4 regions of the Arthrobacter sp. JUb119 genome follow, and region 1 is predicted to be linked to each of the others. Evidence: riboswitches for the same ligand, from Rfam matches in the RefSeq annotation. Region 1 holds a riboswitch; each other region holds the start of a gene.
What was found. Region 1 has a riboswitch for S-adenosylmethionine ahead of M2368_RS11975 (ABC transporter substrate-binding protein). Riboswitches for the same ligand answer to the same signal wherever they lie in the genome.

Region 1 (3,640 bases):
TTCGATTCGCTACTTCCGAACCGCTGGACAAGGAATATCCGAGATCTCCGCGAAGCAATCCCAGCAGCTGCGTGAAGTACTGCACGAAGACCGGCTGGTCGTATCCGTAGTACGCCTTCATCTGTGCAATGGTGGCCGGATCCGCGGCTGAGTCAGTGCTCAGGAAGATCGTGACCGGGTCATTCGGCAAGGCCTGCACAGCGATGAAAACCGCCGTGTAGGCCAGCCAAATGACCAATATTGCCTGTCCCAATCGTTTTGCGATGTAAATGCCCATGAGCTCGGTTCCTAGCCGTCGTTCTTCCAAGCACCTTGGAAGATTGGTGCGGTACCGGAAGTGAATTCAACGTTGGCGGAGTTATTGGCCCCATAGACCTGAACTTCGTCCCAAAGAATCAAGGTCAAGGCTTGGTCAAGCACCAGGGTACGCTGTTCTTCTTCCACCAACTTCAGGTGCTCTTCTTCGGTGGTTGCTGACTGCTCTTCGGCGAAAAGCTTGTTCAGTTCAGGATCGGCGCGAAGTGTCTGATTGTTGTTCGCAGTTGCGTAGACCGGGCCCAGTCCGCCGTATGCGAACTGGCGGGTGCCGAAGAACTCCACTTTGTCGTCGACAAGCGCGTTGGTCAGGAAAGTATTGTCCGCCGCGCGGTTGACCAGCTGGACGCCAATCTCTCGCCATTGCTGTTCAATCAGTTCGAACGCTGGCTTGATGACCACGGAGTTATTGGAGGTGGAGACCGTTACTTCCAGTTTCTTTCCGTCCTTCTCGCGAATGCCATCCGCGCCCGGCTTCCAACCGGCTTCATCCAATAATTGCTTGGCCTTTTCTGGGTTGTACGCCAGTTCGGAAGATAGGTCTACGAAACCTGGAGCCTTATGGTTCAGGATCGATCCGGAGATGACGTAGCTATCCGAGAGAACGGTTTCCTTAATGGCCTGGCGGTCGATTGCAATCTGCAGCGCTTGGCGGACTTTGACGTCTTCAAGCTTTCCCGAGCCAACACGTACTGCTGCGTGGTTGGTGGTCAGGTCTACGCCTTCAGCAGCTAACACCTTGCCACCGTTGGTACCCAGCACTTGTTCGTCCACCGGTTGCAAGCCTCGGACGAGATCTACCTGCGCGGACTGAACTGCCCCGGCACGGCTAGCTACCTCAGGAAGGTATTTGATAACCAAGGTATCCAGGTATGCATCGCCCTGGTTAGAGGCAGATTCTGGTGCCCAAGCGTAGTCATCGCGGCTGGTGAAAACCACTTCTTCATCAGGCTTTTCCGATTCAAAGACAAACGGTCCGGAACCAACGATCTTGGAGATCGAGGACTGCGCGGCGTTATCCAGTTCAAGGGTTTTCGGGGACACCAATCCAGCAGTTACTGAAGAAGTCGCCCGAAGGAAATTGGCATCCGGACGCTTGAGCGTGACCTTGACCTTGTTGTCCCCAACGACCTCTGCCGACTTGTAGGCGGCAAAGTCAACGTTCGGTGCAATCTGAGCTTCCTTGATGCCCTGGCCCAGCGCGTCCAGGTTCAGTTTCACGGCTTTGGCATCCAGTTTGGATCCGTCTGAGAAGGTGACTCCGTCGCGAATGGTGAACGTGAACTCGGTCTTGGCATCGTTGGCTTCGAATCCGCTGGCGATCCAGCCAACCAGCTTGCCAGCTTCCACGTCGTAGTAGGTCAGGCGATCAAGGACGGAATTCAGTACGTTGGCCTTCTCATAGAAACGCGCTGCCTGAGTCTGCCAATTGTTGATGGGGGTAACTTCAGCAAAAGTGAAGGTACCGCCTTCTACTGGTTCCCCTGGATCGGCTGCTGCTTCAGCGGCGCCAGTAGTATTGGCGTTGTTTCCGCATGCAGTGAGTGACAAGCCCAGAACGGCAAGGATTGCAGTGGCCTTCAGGCCAAAATGTGCTGTACGCATGGTTACAGATGTCCTCTCGGTTGGTGCCCCGAGGATTACGCATAGATTCCCTGTACGTTCTGCCTTGATTCCGGGACTACCCACGGCGAGTTTCTTCCGGCAGACCGTTGAGAAATTTAGCAATCTCCATCGGTCCTGGCCTTAGCACCGCTCCCGTTTACGGGTGGTTGCTGCGACTTCAACGAGCCAGGTCTCTCGGTCGCTCTGGATGGGGTGTCCGGCTGTACCGGCCGAACAGTTCAAGTCTGCAACCCCTGAATTCAGCAGACAAGCGTTACGTAAGCAGGGGTCATGAAGTCGCAGAACGCGTCCTGAAACAGCCGATACACGTCATGCTGCGCGTCATAAAATGCAATGCGCCGGACATAAAACGCTTTGTGACGCCAACTGTGGACAGATCCATGCGAATCCTTGCTTAATCGGCATTCCCATTCGATGGTTCCGGGAATTACCTCACGTCCTCGCCGGTTGTAGCAGATGCAGACCAACGAGAGGACCCCATGAAGATCGCAATTACCGGTGCCACCGGACAGCTTGGAAATCTAGTCATCGACGCGCTGCTGGCGCGCGGGGCGAATGCCGCTGATCTGGTCGCCATTGGCCGCTCCGAGCAGAAGCTGGAACCACTGGCAGGCAAAGGCCTGGAAACCCGCGTTGCCGATTACAACGCCCAGCCAACTCTCGTGTCCGCACTCGAAGGCATAGACAAGCTGCTGCTGATTTCGGCCAGCGAGGTGGGCCAGCGCGTTGCCCAGCATGAGAACGTCATCAACGCGGCCAAGCACGTGGATGTCTCGCTGATCGCCTACACCTCAATTGCCAACGCCCTGTCCGGCGGCATGAAGCTCGCCGACGAGCACATCGCCACCGAACGGCTGCTGGCCGGATCCGGCATCGACTACGTGCTGTTGCGCAATGGATGGTACATCGAGAACTACACCGACCAGCTGATGGGCTACCTCAACAGCGGCACGGTGCTCGGTGCCGCCGGCGATGGCAAGATCAGCGCTGCCGCCCGTGCAGACTATGCGGATGCCGCTGCGACCGTGCTGCTTTCCGAGGAGGACCAGAACGGCAGGATCTACGAGCTGGGCAGCGATAAGCCATTCACCCTCGCCCAGCTTGCTGGCGCGGTTGGCGCTGCCGCCGGCCAGGACATCGCCTACCAGGAAATGGATCCAGGGCAACTGGAAAAGATCTACGCTGATGCCGGCGTCCCCGGACCGTTCGCGCACATCCTCGTCGATACCGACATGCGCATTCGAGAAGGAGCGCTGGAAGTGGACTCCGGGGAGCTGGCTCAGCTGATCGGCCGCGCCCCGGCTTCCTTGGGCAAAGTCATCAAGGACAACCTGGACAAGTAGCCCAGGTGCACTAGGGTTCCAGCGGGCAGGCATTGGCGGCGATCGAGGCCGCGGTGCCTGCCCGCCGCTTTAACGCGTCACAACCCGGAATATTCGCGCGGCAATGCCGAAATTGCCGCGCAAACCCATGGTGCTGCGTGTCACAACCGCGCGGCGAGTTCCCGCTCCCGTAAATTTGCGCATACTTCATCCCCACCTGCAGAGGAGATCAAAGCATGCCACGAGTACGTTTAAGATCAGTTGCCTGCGCGGCAGCCATCGCCTTGGGCCTGGGAGCTTTCTCAGCGCTTCCGGCGAGCGCCGAACCACGGCACACCCAGAAGGACCCGACCGCCATCGGCACTGGAGGCGCAGTC
Region 2 (3,640 bases), on a different contig from region 1:
GCTGGGGCGTGCTGGAACAGGGATGCTGTAGCTGTCATCCTCGCTCTTCAACGGTGCCATCAGGCGCAATCGGTCCAGGTGCTGGCGCTCGAAAAGCTCAACGCCTTCCTGCGGGATGGATTGCGCACCGGATTCAATAAATGTGGCCAGTTCCTTCGTGACCGGTTCAGCGAACCGGGCCAAACCGATTTCCCTGGCCTTCGGCAAGGGGCTGGACGCGTAAGCCAACAAGGTCGGCGGCGTGCCTATGGGCAAGAGGTAGACGTGCTCTTCGCTCGGCCCGCGCAGCTTCCCTTCCATGCTCAGGCCATGTTCACCGCGACGCACATCCACGTGTGCCATGGCTGGTTGCTCGCTGAACTCCACCGGGGCCTTGGCCGTAGAACCGCCGTTGACGATCTGCACTCCAGCTTCACGCAGGGCTTCGAACGCATCCAGCAGGTCCTGGCCTGGAAGATCCATCAAGGAGATCCACTCCTTGGGATCCCACGAATGGCGATAAGTATCTTGTTCAACGTGTTCACGCAACCGGTCCAGTTCAACGACCGCACGACGCTGCTTCTTGGAGAACCGCGTATCAAAAGCAACATTGCGCCAGCTGATCCCGGTTTGGATCCAGGGGCTCTTGGTGCCCTGGCGGGCCGGGCGTGCCTGCAAGGTCAGCGCGTCCTCGCCGCCATAACGCGGTTCGCTTACCACTTTCAGGATCAATCCCAGCGGTTCTTCGGCAACCAGCGGCTCATCGGAAATGACTGGAAGCAGACGGTCAAGGGTACGTTCCCACTGCGGCTTGCTATTGCGTTTCCAAGCGTGGGGATCCACCCCGGAGTCGGAGACGAAAAAGCCCTGGTCTTCTTCGGTGGTGACCTCAATGAGCAAGGCGGCGACATCTTCACAGGACTGAACCCCCGGATGCTTGCCGCAGAAGCTGGTGAAGCTGATATTGCCCTCGGTGATTTCCAATTGGGCCATCACCGATTCACGCAGCACCACACCGGAGATGCGGGTAGATCCCGGTTGCATTACCCGGTTGGCGATCTGCACTTTTCCGGAATCACACAGGAATTGGCCCAGGTTGTATTCGGATTCGGTCACCAAGGTCTGGGCCGCAGAAAGTGTCAGCTGGAATTCCATACTCGCCGTTCATTGTTCGTGCAGTGGGCGCCCGAGAGCTAGATTCCATCTTAGCGAGCCGGAAAGCAAGATGCCCGGTGACGAAAAGTTACTTCTGCCCTTTACCCGCGGGCCCTGCAACCGATAGAAATTAATCACTGAATCACGAGTTCCACTCTTTGAGCCCTGGCTGAGTGGACGGCAACCCTCCTGCGTCATTGTGCGGGGTGCCCCAGGTGAAGATTCGACGCATCTTGAACGCCAAGATGCGTAAGCGATGGCGCCCCTTGCGCCAGAAAGGGGATCAATTCCCCATGACTAATGCAGCATCTGCCCCAACCGTATCCGAAGACCGCGCACAGCGCCTGCAGGAAGCAGGCAAGGGCTGGGGCGAACGAATTTCGGCTGCCCCGCAAAGTGCCCAATTGACTTTCACCGTCGAGGGCGAAGGCTTCGATTCGGTAGCCAGCAACATTGTCTCCGGCAAGCACACCTTCCAGGTCGACGAGCCAGCTGCCCTGGGCGGCAGCGACCTGGCCGCAAGCCCCGTGGAATACGCGCTCGGAGCGCTCATCTCCTGCCAGGTTGTGGTCTACCGCTTGTACGCGCAGAACCTCGGCATCCAGGTGGACGACGTGAAGATCCAGGCCAATGGCCACCTCGATGTCCGCGGACTCTTCGGCATCGACCAGACCATCCGCCCCGGCTTCTCGTCGGTGGATCTGGACATCCGGATTGCCGGACCGGAATCAGCTGAACGCTATGAAGAACTGCGCCGCGCAGTGGATGCACACTGCCCGGTGCTGGACCTCTTCGCCAATCCGGTGCCCGTGACAACCGCGGTAAGCATCGCAGAGACCAACTAGAGTTCGCTGAACTAAAAAGCACCGCGGCGGCCCCCGACTTCAGGGGCCGCCGCGGTGCACTTCTAGCTGAAGCCAACTATTGCCCCAGGAAGTTCAGCAGGACTTTGCCGGAGCGAGCCGAATCCTTGGCCGTTTCGAAGGCTTCAAGCGCATCGGCGACCGGGAACTCGTGGGTTACCGCCTCGGAAACCTGCAGTGAACCGTCGGCCAGGGCAGCAAGCACATGGTCGATTTCGTCGTTGAAGCGGAAGGAACCAACCAGTTCCAGCTCGCGGGTAATAGCCAGCGAAATGAGTGCGGGTTGTTCTCCTGAGGGCAGCAACCCGACCATGACCACTCGACCGCCGCGCACGGCACCGCGCACGGCGGAGGCCAACCCGCGGAAGTTGCCGCTGGCCTCGATCACCACGTCCGCGCCCACCTGGGCAAGAGCTTCCTGGTCATCGGCGCGCAAAGTTGAAGTGGCACCGAGTTTCCCGGCGATTTCCAACGGCTTCTCGTGCATGTCCACTGCGATGATTTCTTTGGCTCCGGCACGCTTGAGCACTGCTACAGCGAGAGCTCCGATCGGCCCAGCACCAATAACCAGCGCCTTCTTGCCGGCGACTTCACCGGCGCGCGACACCGCATGCCAAGCAACCGCAGCCGGTTCTGCCAGTGCCGCATCACGCAGTGCTAAGCCAGCAGGCAGCTCACGCAGCATGCGTGATGGCAGGTTCACTTCGCGGGCGAATGCGCCCTCGGTGTGCGGGTAGCGGGCGGCCGAGCCCAGATAGGTGCACCCCGGGGAAAGATTCGGGCGGTCGGCCGGGTAGGGTTCCCCGGTCTCGCCTGGTGTTGCCGGGTGCACGGCGACTTTGGTTCCGGCTGCCGGCCCGCTGCCGTCAGCGGCGGCCTGCATGACGGTCCCGACGATTTCATGCCCGAGAACCATTGGAGCCTTGAGGATCGATTCCCCGGCGGCGCCGTGGCTCCAGTAATGCAAGTCTGATCCGCAGATACCGCCGTAAGCGATGGCAACGCGTGCTTCATCTGCTCGCGGCGCTGCCAGCTCGATTTGTTCAATACGCAAATCATCGGCTGCATGGGCCACGACGGCCAACGTGCTGGTGGCGAGGGAATTAGACGACAACGCTCATGCCTCCGTCGATGAAAATGGTCTGCCCGTTCACGTAGTTCGATCCATCCGAGGCCAACCAGACTGCTGGTCCGGCCAGATCCTCGACAGTTCCCCAACGGGCAGCCGGGGTGCGGCCCAGAATCCAGGAATTGAATTTCTCGTCATCCACCAGATTCTGCGTCATCTCGGTGTGGATGTAGCCCGGTGCGATGCCGTTGATTTGCAGTCCCGAACCAGCCCATTCGGCGGTCATGGCGCGGGTGAGATTGCGCAGGCCTCCCTTGGCCGCACTATAGGCGGAGATGGTGGGGCGGGCCAAGTCGGTTTGCACCGAGCAGATGTTGATGATCTTGCCTTCGCCACGCTGCACCATGGAGCGTGCGACCTCTCGGCCTACCAGGAATGCGCTGGTGAGGTTCGTGTCAATCACACGCTGCCAGTCGGATACTTCCAATTCCAGCATCGGAACGCGGTGTTGGATACCGGCGTTGTTCACCAATATGCGGATGGGGCCGATGGTCTTTTCAATGGCGGCAATGTT
Region 3 (3,640 bases), on a different contig from region 1:
GGTGGAGGCCCCGGCGCAATGGAAGCCGCCAACGCCGGTGCGTGGCTGGCCGATTACGGGCAAGAAGATGTCGCTACGGCATTGCAGATGCTGGCCGAAGCGCCAGATGCGATCCATCAGCGCACCGGCTGGGCGAGAACTGCGCTGATGGTCAAGGAGCGTTTCCCGAGCCAGCGGCAGTCCCTGGGCGTGCCAACCTGGTTCTACGGCCATGAGCCGCCGAATCTGTTTGCCACCCAGATTGCCAAGTTCTTCACCAATTCCATTCGTGAAGCGAGTTTGCTGGAGCAGTCCAACGGCGGGCTGGTAGTTCTGCCCGGGGCCGCCGGCACGGTGCAGGAAATCTTCCAGGATGCCTGCGAAAACTACTACGCTACCGGTGCTCGCGTGGTGCCGATGGTGCTGATCGGCAAGGACTATTGGACGAGGGATCTGCCTGCTTGGCCGCTGCTTCAGGCCCTGGCCAAGGACCGTGTCATGGAACAGAAGATTGCTCTGGTGGAAACCGCCGAAGAAGCGATGGAGTTCATCCAGAGCATGCAAACCCTGCGCCGGCGTACCCGGCGGCCGGAGAACAGCTAGAGCACGGCATGGAAAATGCCGGTAGAGCCAAAGCTGTACCGGCATTCGAATCGCAGCAGGCTGCTATCCGATGCTGACGTCGAAGATCAGGCCCAAGCAGTAGGTGATGGCCGCTGCGCCCCAGCCGATGGCTAGCTGGCGCAGGCCGCGCTTGAGCGGGGAGGCACCGGAAAGCAGTCCCACGATCCCTCCGGTGATCATCAGGGCCACGCCTACCAGGACTACCGAGACGAGGATCGCGGTCATGCCGGAGAGCCCAAGGATATAAGGCAGGATCGGCACGACCGCGCCGGAAGCGAAAAGGATGAACGAGGTGGCCGCCGCGCCGGTGGCCGACCCCAGTTCCTGGTGCTCCTTCTCGAGTTCTTCGCCGCGGCCTTCCGGGTTCAACGAGAAGTCGGGGTTGCAATCGCAGGTGAACAGGCCCATGCGTTCTGCGGCCCGGTGCGCTGCATCTTCATCGCTCATGCCGCGGGCCTTGTAGATCAGCACCAGCTCGTTGGCGTCCAGATCGAGGTTCGGGGCGGCGGTCAGCGTGACCTGGGTTGGTCGCGAGGCGGTCAGCAGCTCGCGCTGGGAACGCACCGAGACGTATTCGCCAGCTGCCATGGACAGTGCGCCGGCCAGCAAACCGGCAACACCGGAGAACAGCACGAAGGTCGCTGAAACACCGGTCGCACCGATACCCATGATCAACGCCAGGTTGGAAACCAGCCCGTCGTTGGCGCCGAAGACCGCAGCGCGGAAGTTGCCCGAAAGGCGCGCACGGCCTGCTGTAGCCAGCGCCCGGACGACCTCTTCGTGGACCTGTTCGTCGGCCGCCATCTGCGCGGTGGCGTCCTTGTCGTCGCGGTAGGGCGAACTGCTTTCGGAGCGCTGGGCCATGGCCAGCACGAAGACCGAACCGAAATGCAATGCCAGGAAACGCAGCATGGTGCGTCGCAGCGACGGGCGGACTTCCTTGAAATGCTCGCCGAGCAGGACGCGCCAGTGGGATTCGTGGCGGGCTTCCGCCTCTGCAAGGCCCAGCAGGATTTGCCGTTCTTGACCGGTTTTCTTTTCCGCGAGGGCCCTGTAGATGGAGCCTTCGGCGACTTCATCTGCGAGATACTTGCGCCATCGCTGGATCTGCGCTTTGGTAGGTTCGGTTTCTGGGTGCTGTGGCATCGCGACGATGACTCTCCTGGAACATGGATTTTCCAATGAAACCCGTGGATCGGATCAACCACCCAGTTTAGTCAGGGCTCCTGCACTTGGGAATTTGGCAAGGCTAAAAGCAATTCTCTTGCCCGCGGGATTTCCGGCTACCGGCAGCACCAGCTGCAATTCAGAAGTGGCCGGATCATAGGTCGGCCTGCGGGCGCAACGGGCAATGAGCCGTTCAAGCCTGAGCGGATCTGCAACGTAGCGGGTGCGCCAGCGCCCCTCGGCCTTGAACTGCACTTGGCCGGTCTGGCGGTCGATGACGGGCAGAATCGGATATGCCATGGAGGTCAACTCTCTTGCGAGCTCTTGCCCGTGCACCTGTTGATGCGCGGACCGCTTCCTCATCCGAACCACCCATGAACTTGGGGTTGGTGCGCGGCCAGTCGGAGCTTGGCGCCGCGTCTCGTGAAGCAACATTTCCGATGGTACCGCCGGCGGTAGGGCCCGGTGAAGTCCGAATGCGTAATATGACTGCGGCTCAGCTGCCCGGGGCAAAGGCATTGGCCAGTTGCTGCAGCTTCTCGCGTTGTTCGGCCCATTGCCCCGCGGTGTAGCCGGGCAGCAGATCCAGTTGCGCGGTCCAGCCAGCACGGCCATCGAGCTGCTCGCGGATAATATCCAGATGCCCTGCATGCCGGGAGGTTTCGGCGAGCGCATGGATGAGCAGGTGGTCCAAGGTGGTTTTGCCAGCTGGCCCCCACCACGGTACCTCTACGGGACAGTCCAGGGGCAGATCGCTGATGGCTTCATCGGCGAAGGCGATGGCTTTCCGATACAGGCCGATCAGCTGTTGCGCATCCATATCTGCTGGCGGGAGGAAATCCGCGTCGGGATCATGCGGCGCAATGAATTCGCGAACGTAGCGGTCATCGGCCCTGCGCTTGAGGCAGGTGCCGAAATATTCGTATTCATTGATCGCCAAATGGTGCAGTACTCCCAGGATATGGGTGCCTGTAGGGGTGAGCGGAGTGCGTGCCAGGTGTTCGGCGAGGCCTTCTGCCTTGTAGATCGCATTCTCGCGCGCGTCGTTCAGGTACCCGCAGAGCTTGTCCTTGGTGCTGTCCATGGGCAGAGTCTAGTGAGCGCTGCAGTCTCGCGGTAGAGGGCGCGGTGTGTTTACCATTGGTAAACTTGCCCCGCAGGCCTTGAAGCCAAAGTGGTTGCGGTTGTTGCTGCAGAAAACGTCGAGGAGCCAAACGATGAAAACCTTGCCAGTTGAACCAACCGGTGCCGCGATCAATATCGGTGCGAGGCTGCGCGGGGTGCGCCAGACCCAGCGTATGACCATTGACCAGGTCGCCGAGCTATCCGGACTGACCAAGGGTTTCCTCTCGCGTGTGGAGCGCGACCTGACCAGCCCTTCGGTTTCCACTCTTTTGCGGTTGTGCGAAGTGCTGGGCATGGAGGTCGGTACCCTCTTCGAGGTTCCTGAAACGAAACTGGTCCGACTGGAGCAGGCACCCCGTGTTTCCCTGGGCGGTGACGGCATCACGGAGCAGCTGGTCACGCCGCGCAGCGAGAAGCGGGTGCAGATGATTCGCGCCGAGATTGCGCCCAAGGGCACCGGTGAAGCGGAGCTGTATTCGGTGGATTGCGAGCTGGAAGTGCTGCACGTGATCGCTGGAAAATTCATCCTGGTATTGCCTGATCAGCGCGTAGAACTCGAAGCAGGCGATACGATCACCTTCCCCGGGCGTGAACCGCATAGCTGGGAAAACGATTCTGATGAGGTTGCCGTGGTTACCTGGACGCTGATCCTCTCATGACGCCAATCCCTTGCGCTTGCTGCCATGGCACGGCATGCGCAGTGCGGCTGCGCGTTCGTCTGCGGGGAGATGAACCGCGTATTCTA
Region 4 (3,640 bases), on a different contig from region 1:
TTGACGTTGGTCAGGGAACAAGCCCTCCGGCGGCGCTGCATAAGGCAACGGCTGCCCTTTTTTGGACTTGTTTTCGTCGGTGTCCGCTGCCGAGGAAAACGGCCCATCCGGGTCCAGCAAGACCGCCATATGGTGGTCCGCGTGGTCACGCCACCACACGCTCATGCCGGTGCTGGGGTCCATGCGCAGATGTTCCCAGGAACGCCACAGCGCTTCCAGACGGATCACTGCCTCGTCATATTCCCACCACCGGGCAGCCCAGACCCGCGACCGGCCGTTGATCGCCCGGCGATAGACATTGCGCAGGTACTCACGGACAAACTCATCAACGGAACCGTAGTAAAGGGTTTCCTCCGGTTCAGCCTCGCCCTCGTCGTCTTGGGCTTCTTCGGCTGCCTCGTTGGCCTCCACCTGTTCGGTCACGGCGGCCACGGCCGCCTGGACAGCTCGCTGCCTGAGGGATTCCAAGAGCTCCTCAGTTAGGGCTTCATCAACCGCGGCCGTGGCCACGTTATTGATTTGCTTACGAACCGAGGCCGGTCCAGCGTGCAGCGAGGATCCATGAGCTACCTGCGCGGTTCTGTTCGACAGCCCAGGCGGGTGGCGGATATGGCGAGTTCAAGGTTTCTCGCGACAGATACTTTGATGACGAGGTTATCGCCAAATGCCTGGGGCAGCTGGCCCAAGATGGCAGGCCATGAGATTGCCAGCCATCTTGCCACGTCTTCAGGGTGGCGAGAGAGAACGGGCATTGCCGGTGTCGAGGGCTGCGGGGAACGGCTCAACCCGCCTAACCGGAATTCAAAAAGCTCCGGCCAGATCGATGATTTGATCTGGCCGGAGCTTTGGAAGATGCGAAGCGCTTATACGAGCTCAGGAATCGGCAGCGAATGGAACCGCGAATCATGGAAGATCTGTGGCGAGTGCTCGGAGGTGCGGTGCCCGTGGACTTCCATCAGGACTACCCAGTGATCCCCCGCTTCGACCTCGTTGTAGATCGAAGTCTCCAGCCACAACGTGGAGTCGTTGACGAAGAGCGCGCCCTGATCCGAGGAATAGGTATCGATTCCGCGGAACCGGTCGCCATTTTTCGACGCAATCTGAGCGCAGACACCATCATTGCGTTCGCTCAGCACTGAGACGCCAATGCGGCCAGCTTCGCGCAGCTTTGGCCAAGTGTTCGAGGACTTCTGCACGGCGAACATCACCAGTGCAGGTTCAAGGGAAACTCCCACGGTAAACGATGAAGCGACAATTCCGGTCTTCACGCCATCCAGTTCTGCACAGAGGGCGGCTACCCCTGATGGATGCTGAGCGAAAACCTTGCGCAGGGTCAACGGGTCAAGTTCAAGATTCAATGACATGGCTCGATTCCTTTGGGTCTTGCCCACCGCGCAGTAGCCTGCAAGCATTGGCTTCTCGTTACTCGAAGCCGCTTGGGCTGAAGTTCCGCGCCGTGTGCGGTACTTGTTCCAGCACATTTTGTGTGGAACCGAATCCTCACCTGGAGCACCCCACTACCGTTGAGAGGGTTGCCGATCAGCAAGCCAGGGCTTATAGCTGATGCTCTTGATTCTGTTTAAAACGATATGGCTCATGACGAACAGCCGTCAAACATTTCACTTCGCAAATCGCAATATTCGACGCAATATTCGATCCAAGGCCCCGCCAGAAGTCCTTGGGCAGTCTTTTATTCGCCATACGCCGCGCTTCTTGAACCCCTCGGCCCCCATGATCGCAGCAGGCTTCCGCCGCTCTTGATTCGGCAGAACACTAACTCCTCCCCTGGGCTCGGGGCCCTGGCGCGAATTCCCTACCGCCCACCGTAATGAAACTTGGTTTCCCGGCATGACGCTGAGGTTCATGCCACTATTGGTCATGGAGTGCATTGAGTCACACTCCTGCTTATTGTTCTCCGTAACCATCGATGACGATTGAGGAATAGCCACACCATGGTAGAGATTCAGGCAAACCATTCAGAATTGACCCCACTGCGTTTCTTGGAACGCACAGCCGAGGCCTATCCGAAGAAGACCGCCGTCATCCATGGAACTCGCAGCTTCTCCTATGAAGAATTCGAAGCACGGGTGCACCGCTTTGCCCAGGCGCTGAAGGCTCGCATTGAGCCGGGCGACCGCGTGGCCGTGCTGGCACCGAATACTCCCGAAATGCTCATGGCGCATTACGCCGTACCGCTGGCAGGCGCAGTCCTCGTTGCCCTGAACACCCGACTCTCGGCCCACGAGCTGCAATACATCATTGATCATTCTGCTGCCAAGCTGATGCTTGCCGACACAGAGCTGTTGGAGAACACGAAGACCCTGCGCCGCGAGAACCCAACGCTGGAGGCGCTCATCGAGATCGCCGATGACCAGTACGCCGGAGAACGTCCGGACGTGCCCGTGGACGCCACCTTGGACGAGCTAATCGCACAAGCCTCGGATGAAAGACTTCCCTACGCCATCGCCGATGAGCGGGCTCCGATCACTCTCAATTACACGTCGGGCACCACCGGCAAGCCGAAGGGCGTGCTCTACTCGCACCGCGGCAGCTACCTGAACTCGTTGGGCGAAGCGCACCACCAGGGCTTCACCGCCAAGACCCGCTACTTGTGGACCCTGCCGATGTTCCACTGCAACGGCTGGTGCACTCCATGGGCCGTCACCGCAGCGGGAGGAACGCACCTGTGCCTGCGCGGCGTGCGCGAAGATTCCGTTTGGGATGCCATCGAGGATCTTGGAACCACCCACTTGTGCGGCGCTCCGACCGTCTGCTCCATCATCGCCGACTCCACCCGCGCCCACCAGCTCGATGCGCCACTGCGCATCACCACCGCAGGAGCTCCCCCGTCCCCGGCAATCATCTCCAAGCTGCAGAAGCTGGGCATCGAGGTAGTCCATGTATATGGCCTCACCGAGGTATACGGACCGTACACGGTGTGCGAGTACCAGGATGAGTGGGATGCCCTCGATGGCCCGGACCGGGCCGCGAAGCTCGCCCGCCAAGGCGTTGGCATGATTACCGCCGAGTCCGCACGCATTGTTGACGAGAACATGAACGATGTCCCGGCGGATGGACAGACCATGGGCGAAATCGTGCTGCGCGGCAATAACGTCATGATCGGCTACTACCGCGATGAAGCGGCCACTACCCAAGCTTTCCATGGCGGCTGGTTCCACACCGGCGATCTGGGTGTCATGCACCCGGATGGCTACATCCAGGTGCGCGACCGGGCCAAGGACATCATCATTTCCGGCGGCGAGAACATCTCCACCATCGAGGTGGAGCAAGCCCTCGCCTCGCACCCAGAGGTGCTGGACCTGGCCGTCATCGGCATCGCGGACGAGAAATGGGGCGAGCGTCCGGTGGCATATGTCATCCGCGCCAGCGGATCCTCCCTGGACGCGCAAACGCTGATTGAATTCGCCCGCGAAAAGCTTGCCGGTTTCAAGGTGCCGCGCACCATCGTCTTCCCGCAGGATCTGCCGCGCACCTCCACTGGTAAGGTGCAGAAGAATGTCCTGCGCGCCCAGGCGCTCGAAGCCAGCACACCGAACTAGCCTGAGGATCACCAATTGGAAAACACTGCACCGCGGATTCCCAACAAGACCAGCCGCTTCACCGAAAGCATCGGACTGGA

Region 2: it holds a riboswitch for S-adenosylmethionine, as region 1 does, so the genes downstream of both, M2368_RS09845 (OsmC family protein) here and M2368_RS11975 (ABC transporter substrate-binding protein) in region 1, are expected to answer to the same signal.
Region 3: it holds a riboswitch for S-adenosylmethionine, as region 1 does, so the genes downstream of both, M2368_RS06270 (hypothetical protein) here and M2368_RS11975 (ABC transporter substrate-binding protein) in region 1, are expected to answer to the same signal.
Region 4: it holds a riboswitch for S-adenosylmethionine, as region 1 does, so the genes downstream of both, M2368_RS14205 (flavin reductase family protein) here and M2368_RS11975 (ABC transporter substrate-binding protein) in region 1, are expected to answer to the same signal.

Annotation. Positions count from the first base shown of each region.
Region 1 is NZ_JANUFE010000004.1:109,220-112,859, reverse strand. Features, by position in the region: gene M2368_RS11980 (ABC transporter permease) at 1-277, opposite strand, end outside; gene M2368_RS11975 (ABC transporter substrate-binding protein) at 289-1,920, opposite strand; SAM riboswitch class I at 2,044-2,135, opposite strand; gene M2368_RS11970 (NAD(P)H-binding protein) at 2,421-3,284, shown strand; gene ggt (gamma-glutamyltransferase) at 3,500-3,640, shown strand, end outside.
Region 2 is NZ_JANUFE010000003.1:181,901-185,540, forward strand. Features, by position in the region: gene M2368_RS09840 (DEAD/DEAH box helicase) at 1-1,134, opposite strand, end outside; SAM riboswitch class IV at 1,275-1,396, shown strand; gene M2368_RS09845 (OsmC family protein) at 1,428-1,979, shown strand; gene M2368_RS09850 (L-idonate 5-dehydrogenase) at 2,056-3,111, opposite strand; gene M2368_RS09855 (SDR family oxidoreductase) at 3,101-3,640, opposite strand, start outside.
Region 3 is NZ_JANUFE010000002.1:43,722-47,361, forward strand. Features, by position in the region: gene M2368_RS06260 (LOG family protein) at 1-582, shown strand, start outside; gene M2368_RS06265 (VIT1/CCC1 transporter family protein) at 646-1,749, opposite strand; gene M2368_RS06270 (hypothetical protein) at 1,804-2,070, opposite strand; SAM riboswitch class IV at 2,086-2,199, opposite strand; gene M2368_RS06275 (DinB family protein) at 2,267-2,854, opposite strand; gene M2368_RS06280 (cupin domain-containing protein) at 2,988-3,554, shown strand.
Region 4 is NZ_JANUFE010000005.1:216,470-220,109, forward strand. Features, by position in the region: gene M2368_RS14200 (DUF4913 domain-containing protein) at 1-432, opposite strand, end outside; gene M2368_RS14205 (flavin reductase family protein) at 864-1,364, opposite strand; SAM riboswitch class IV at 1,459-1,575, opposite strand; gene M2368_RS14210 (long-chain-fatty-acid--CoA ligase) at 1,953-3,560, shown strand; gene M2368_RS14215 (PaaI family thioesterase) at 3,576-3,640, shown strand, end outside.